Regions from separate parts of the Cellulosimicrobium sp. EB106-03-01-XG111 genome, predicted to be linked through region 3. Evidence: riboswitches for the same ligand, from Rfam matches in the RefSeq annotation. Region 3 holds a riboswitch; each other region holds the start of a gene.
The links. Region 3 has a riboswitch for S-adenosylmethionine ahead of AC3WT4_RS17755 (NAD(P)H-dependent oxidoreductase). Riboswitches for the same ligand answer to the same signal wherever they lie in the genome.
Positions count from the first base shown of each region.

Region 1: another riboswitch for S-adenosylmethionine. It lies ahead of AC3WT4_RS07990 (aminotransferase class V-fold PLP-dependent enzyme); the one in region 3 lies ahead of AC3WT4_RS17755 (NAD(P)H-dependent oxidoreductase).
Region 2: another riboswitch for S-adenosylmethionine. It lies ahead of AC3WT4_RS08095 (LLM class flavin-dependent oxidoreductase); the one in region 3 lies ahead of AC3WT4_RS17755 (NAD(P)H-dependent oxidoreductase).

Region 1 is NZ_JBYTEQ010000006.1:200,221-202,475, reverse strand. Features, by position in the region: gene AC3WT4_RS07990 (aminotransferase class V-fold PLP-dependent enzyme) at 1-993, opposite strand, end outside; SAM riboswitch class IV at 1,027-1,142, opposite strand; gene AC3WT4_RS07985 (RNA-directed DNA polymerase) at 1,262-2,255, opposite strand, start outside.
Region 2 is NZ_JBYTEQ010000006.1:225,255-227,509, forward strand. Features, by position in the region: gene AC3WT4_RS08090 (TetR/AcrR family transcriptional regulator) at 1-548, opposite strand, end outside; SAM riboswitch class IV at 719-826, shown strand; gene AC3WT4_RS08095 (LLM class flavin-dependent oxidoreductase) at 1,174-2,255, shown strand, end outside.
Region 3 is NZ_JBYTEQ010000026.1:331-2,585, reverse strand. Features, by position in the region: gene gdhA (NADP-specific glutamate dehydrogenase) at 1-983, opposite strand, end outside; SAM riboswitch class IV at 1,221-1,323, shown strand; gene AC3WT4_RS17755 (NAD(P)H-dependent oxidoreductase) at 1,378-1,977, shown strand; gene AC3WT4_RS17750 (flavin reductase family protein) at 1,974-2,255, shown strand, end outside.

The DNA of each region.
Region 1 (2,255 bases), on a different contig from region 3:
GACGAGGGCCGCGCGCAGCGCCGCCTCGTGCGCGTGCAGGTCGGCCGGGTCGAGCGCGGCGAGCGCGTCGCACGCCGCCGCGAGCGCCGCGGCACCCACCACGTTCGGCGAGCCGGCCTCGTGGCGCGCGGGCGCCGTCTGCCACTGGGTCCCGGTCACCGCGACCTGGCGCACGGCGCCGCCGCCCGCGAGGTAGGGGGTGCCCGCGTCGAGCCAGTCACGACGCCCGACGAGCGCGCCCGCGCCGAACGGCGCGTAGGTCTTGTGCCCCGAGAACGCGACGTAGTCGGCGCCCGACGCGGCGAGCGAGAACCCGCGGTGCGGGACGAGCTGGGCGCCGTCGAGCACGACGCGCGCGCCAGCGTCGTGCGCGGCGCGGACGACCTCGGTGATCGGCAGGGACTCGCCCGTGACGTTGGACGCGCCGGTCACGGCGACGAGCGCGTACGGGAAGCGCGCGAGCTCGGTGCGCAGGCCCGAGAGCGTCTCCGCGACGGACGCGCCGCCCGCGAGGACCGTCGCGCCCCCGGCGCGCTGCCACGGCAGCAGGTTCGCGTGGTGCTCGACGTCGAGGACGAGCACGCGCGCGGGCGTGCCGTCCGCGTTCGCCGGGACGCAGCCCGCGAGCAGGTTGAGCGAGTCGGTGGTGTTGCGCGTGACGACCGTGACGTCGTCCTCGCGCGCGCCGACGAACGTGCCGATCGTGCGGCGCGACGCCTCGTAGAGCGCCGTGGAGACCTGCGACAGGTAGCCCGCGCCGCGGTGCACGCTCGCGTAGAGCGGCAGCACCTCGGTCACGCGGTCCGCGACCGAGCGCAGCGCCGGGGCCGACGCCGCGACGTCGAGGTTCGCGTACGGGACGCTGCGGCCGTCGACGAGCGGGACGAGCGTGTCCCCGCCGACGACGGGCAGGAGCGCGGGCGCGTCGGCGAGCGCCGCGAGGTCAGGGGCCGGGGCGTCGGTGGGACACGAGACGTCCGCGAGAGCAGTCATGGCACAGTCCTCCAGGGTCGTCCGGGGAGAACCTCCCCGCGCTTGCCGCCCGCCGGTCGGCGTGCGGCCTGGTCGTCACCCGGGGCACCCCGCCGCGAGAGGAGGGTTGCCGGCCAGCAAACCGGGGTTTCGCGCTGGCACTCATGACCTGCGTCCAGGATGTGCGCGGCGGCACTCCGTGTCAACCCGTGGTCAGGGCAGTCCGCATGGTGGACGCTCTCTCGCGACGTCGCGGCCCACGGTCACTGCACGCCGAGGGCCGCCGGACTCACGCGCTGTAAAATTTCGAGATTTTGGGAAGGCCATAATTTGAATTCTCGAGTACCTTGAGGGCTAGCAGGTTCTCCTCCTCCTGCTTTAGCCAATCCCTGACCACCGTGCGTGCCTCATTTGACGCGAGCGCGCAGAACGCGAGGATTCGCCGGCTTAGAGGTTGATGACAGTGGGGCATCGAAGCGCGGGCTGCACCGCGCAATTTGTCGGGGTCCCAGCAGGCTAAGCGGTGAGCGGCCATGGCGAGCAGTGGGGCCGATGTCGCCGGTTCGCTTACCAGCGACTCCACGAGTTCGATCATGTTCTTTCGCGGCCTAATGTTAGGCGAAATCATTCGCAGGTAGTGTGCTGTAGACCACTCGAAAGCAGCCCATTCGGACCTCGAATGTTCCACGAGCCAATCCTGCAAGCTCGCCTGAACAAAGTTCTCTCTGAATAGCGGACCAAGGATGTCCGCACCGTGCGGCATCTCGACGCATGCATCAAGCATATCAATCACACGGTAGCTGGAGCCATGCTTTAGCATGCGATTAGCCGCAAACTTGAGGCTCGTCCTTCCCGCGACGGCTGGCTCCTCAAATAGACGATCCACGAGTTCCTCGAGTGGCCCCTCATCCGCCTTCGAATCGAGCGCCTCATCGATTGCACTGTGTTCGATCTGCATCGCGCGCTCCCAAACCTCTGGACCTTCCAGGAGCCTTGTCTTTGCGCTGTTTGCATGGAGTCCCAACGACCGCGCCGTGGACTGCAATTCGAGTTGGGCCGACCGCATCGACGCTCCGTCATCCCCGAAAAGCCAAATGTCATCCATCCAGCGCGTCCAACTTGTTCGCGGGTTCGCCCCCTTCGTTCCGCGCACGACAAGTTCCATGATGCTTGAGGAGTGGCCCTCAAGCACATCGTCCAACGACGACACGTACATGTTGGCCAGAACAGCAGATGCGAAAGAACGTTGCGGTATGCCCGTTCGATGGGCATTCCTATCGAAT
Region 2 (2,255 bases), on a different contig from region 3:
TCGACGTCCGGGTGCCGGCGCGTGGTGGCCGCGACGAGGCGCTCGGCGAGGTGGGTGAAGGTGCGCACGACCATCGTCGTGACGCGCGGCGTGGGCTCGGTCGCGGTGCCGCCGAGGGCGCGCGTGAGGTAGGCCATGGGGCCGACGAGGTCCGTGCCGCGCAGCGCCGCGGTGACGTCGTCGAGGGGCGTGGGGCGGTCGGTGCCCGGCTCGGCCGCGCTCGCCCCGAGCGTCTCGACGACCGAGCCCAGCACGTCCTCGCAGACCTCGACCACGACGTCGTCGAGCGACGCGAAGTGGTTGAAGATCGTGCGGCGCGCGACGTCGGCCCGTGCCGCGAGCTCGTCGACGGTGAAGCGCGCGCCGCCCTTCTCCTCCATGAGCGTCGCGGCGGCGGCGACGATCGCGCGGCGGTGGCGCGCGCGCAGGGCCGCGCGGCGGTCGGGAGCCGCGGCGTCCGGAGCGGGGGCGTCCGGGCCGGGGGCGGCGAGGTCGGCGGCGTCCGTCACGGGCGCGGTCGGGCGCTCGGGTCCGGGCAGGGGAGGCACCTCTTGACACTAGGTGCATCGATGCACTCGGTGCAAACGAGAGCCGTCGGCGCTCAAAGTTGACCGATCAAGTCCAGTATGTGGGAAGGTCCCGGCGGTGCGTTGACACCCTCCGTGCCCGCTCGTAAGTTCCCGCGCAACCGAGGTCCACGGACCTCGGCACAGGACATGGTCATGAGCTCCGACGCCAAGCCCCGGCTCGTCGGACGGCAACCCTCCCGCGCGGCGGGGTGCCCCGGGTGAGGACCAGGTCCCGCGACGCGCGACCCGCGCGGTGCGGGGCAACGACGCGGCGCCCGGCGACGGGCACGAAGGAGACGGACGATGGACCGGCGACAGTCGAGCACCGCGGTGAGCACCCCGCACGCGCCGACGTGCCCCTGTCCGGTCCGCGGTGCAGCCGTCGTCTCCTGTCCGGTCGGCGCCCCCGCGCGCGTCACCTGTTGTCGCTGACGACGCCCCGCTCCTGACGCCGCGCGCGCCTGTGCGCACGCCCTGACGGGCCTCCCTCCGGCCTCCCCGGCCCCGCCCTGCCGCCCCGCGGCGGGGCGACCCTGCCCACCCCCTGGCACCCCGCCGCGCCCTGAGTGTGCGGTCGGCGCCTGTCCCAGAACGGATCCTCGCGATGCCCGACCCCCGCCCCGCCCGCACCGTCCACCTGGGCGTCGACCTCACCGACGCCGGTGCGCACCCCGCCGCCTGGCGGACCGTGGGCTCCCAGGCCCAGCGCCTGTTCGACGCCAAGCGCCTCGTCGAGCTCGTCGCCACCGCCCAGCGCGGCCTGCTCGACCTCGTCACGCTCGACGACGCGTTCACCCTCCAGCCGGGCCGCAACGGGTCCGTGCGCGGCCGGCTCGACGCCGCGCTCGTCGCGTCCCGGCTCGCTCCGCGCAGCGCGGGCATCGGCCTCGTTCCGACCGTCACGACCACGCACACCGAGCCGTTCCACGTCTCCAAGGCGGTCGCGACGATCGACCACGTGAGCTCCGGCCGCGCGGGGTGGCAGGTCGGGTGGTCCACGACCCCGGCCGAGGCCGCGGCCTTCGGGCGCAAGGGCGCCCAGGACGAGCCCGACGCCGTCGCCGAGGCGGACGAGGCGGTCGAGGTCGTCACGCGGCTCTGGGACTCGTGGGAGGACGACGCCGAGATCCGCGACGTCGCGACGGGCCGGTTCGTGGACCGCGAGAAGCTGCACTACGTCGACCACGAGGGCATCCGGTTCGCGGTCAAGGGGCCGTCGATCACCCCGCGCCCGCCGCAGGGCCAGCCGCCCGTCGTCGTGCGGGCGAGCACGCCGGCGTCGCTCGACCTCGCGGCCCGCCGGGCCGACGTCGTCCGGGTCCGCGCCGCGACCCGCGACGAGGCCACCGCGATCCGGTCGCAGGTGCGCGACGCGGCCGCGGACGCCGGGCGCGACCCCGACACGCTCCGGGTCCTCGTCGACGCCTACGTCGTCGTCGGCGACACGCGGGCGAGCGCGCAGGCCCGCCTCGACCTGCTCGAGGACCTCGAGGGCGTCTCGTGGGACACGGACTCGCTGACGCACGTGGGCACAGCGCGCGACCTTGCGGCGACGGTCGAGGAGTGGGCGCACGCCGGCGCCGCCGACGGCTTCCTGCTGCGGCCGTCGTCGCTGAGCACGGACCTCGACGCGATCGTCGACGGGGTCGTGCCGCTGCTCCAGGGCGTGGGCCTGTTCCGCACCGC
Region 3 (2,255 bases):
GCCGCCTCGTCGAGCTCGTTCTGCGTCGCGCACGGGAGCGCGACGTCGCACGGCACGTCCCAGATGGACCCGTCGGTGACGACGCGGGCCCCGGGCCGGCGCGCGGCGTAGTCGGCGACGCGCCCGCGCTCGACCTCCTTGATCTGGCGCAGGAGCTCGAGGTCGACCCCGGCCTCGTCGACGACGTAGCCCGACGAGTCGGAGAACGCGACCACGTTCGCGCCGAGCTGCTGCGCCTTGGCCGTCGCGTAGATCGCGACGTTGCCGGAGCCCGAGACGACGACGCGGCGCCCGTCGAGCGCCTGCCCGCGCGTCTCCAGCATGTTCTGCGCGAAGAGGACCGTGCCGTAGCCCGTGGCCTCCGTGCGGACGAGCGAGCCGCCCCACGAGATGCCCTTGCCCGTGAGGACGCCGGACTCGTAGCGGTTGGTGATGCGCTTGTACTGCCCGAAGAGGTAGCCGATCTCGCGGCCGCCCACGCCGATGTCGCCCGCGGGGACGTCCGTGTTCTCGCCGATGTGGCGGTAGAGCTCGGTCATGAACGACTGGCAGAACCGCATGACCTCGCCGTCGGACCGCCCGCGCGGGTCGAAGTCGGAGCCGCCCTTGCCGCCGCCGATGGGCATGCCCGTGAGCGAGTTCTTGAAGATCTGCTCGAAGCCGAGGAACTTCACGATGCCGAGGTAGACCGACGGGTGGAACCGCAGGCCGCCCTTGTACGGGCCGAGCGCCGAGTTGAACTCGACGCGGAAGCCGCGGTTGATCTGCACGCGCCCGGTGTCGTCCACCCACGGGACCCGGAAGATGATCTGGCGCTCCGGCTCGCACACGCGCTCGAGGACGGCGGCCTCGACGTAGCGCGGGTGCTTGCGCAGCACGGGGCCGAGCGAGTCGAAGACCTCGCGCACGGCCTGGTGGAACTCGGCCTCGCCGGGGTTGCGACGCAGGACCTCGTCGTAGACGGACTGCAGTCGGCTGTCCATGGGTACTCCTCGTCTGACGCGGGCGGAACTCCTGCTGACGGTACGCCTGTGCCAGAAGCTCCCGTCACACCGTCTCACTCCGCGCGCACCGGCACGGGCGGCCGCGGAGCCGGGTCGGCCCGCACGAGGCGGCACCGGGCGGCACGAGGGGCACCGGCGACGACACATCCGTCCACCCACTGAGAAACCCTACCGATCCGGTGCAGTTTCCCGAGGCGGTTGCTATACCCGTCCCCAGGTCACGAGCGCCAGCGCCAAGCCCCGGCTCGCTGGCCGGCAACCCCCTGTCACGGCGGGGTGCTCCGGGAGATGACCAGGCCGGGCCCGGCCTGCCCCGCCACCGGCGAGGACGGCCCGCACGGCAAGCGTGATCGACGACTACTGCGAGGTGCACATGACCCACCACCCCACCCACCCGACGGTGCTCGCCGTCTCGGGCAACCCGCGGCCCGGCTCGCGCACGCTCGGCGCCGCCGAGACGGTCGCGCGCCGCGTCGCCGACGTCCTCGGCACGGCCGACGTCGCCACGGTCGACCTGGCGTCGTTCGCCGCCGAGGTGCTCGCCGCCGACCACCCGGCGGCCGACGTCGCCCGCGCGCAGCTCGCCCGGGCGACGGTCGCCGTCGTGGCGACCCCGGTCTACAAGGCGTCGTACACCGGGCTGCTCAAGGCCTTCCTCGACCTCTACGGCCCCGACGGGCTCGCGGGCGTCGTCGTGGTCCCGCTCGTCGTGTCGGGGAACCCGGCGCACGCGCTCGTCGGGGAGGTGCACCTGCGGCCCGTGCTCGTCGAGCTCGGCGCCGTCGTCCCGACCCGGTCGCTCACGGTCACCGAGCCGCAGCTCGCGGACCTGGGGCCGGTCGTGGACGCGTGGCTCGCGCGCGAGGGCGACGCCCTGCGCCGCGCCACGGCACCGCTCCCCCCGGCGGGGGACCTCCCGTCGGCCCGCACCGACGAGGCCGTCGCGGACGCGTTCGCGGGGGTGGCCCGATGACCGCCGAGCTCACCCACCTGGAGGCCCTCCTGGCCGAGCAGGACGAGCCCCAGCTCTCCCCCGACGAGTACAAGGCCGTGTTCCGCGGCCACCCCGCGGGCGTCGCCGTCGTCGCGCTCGAGCACGGCGACCGCCTCGTCGGCTTCACCGCGACGTCCGTCATCTCCGTCTCGGCCGCGCCCCCGCTGCTCGTGTTCTCGCTCGCGTCCACGTCGTCGTCGTGGCCCGCGGTCTCGACGGCGCGCACGCTGACCGTGAGCTTCCTCGCCGACCACCAG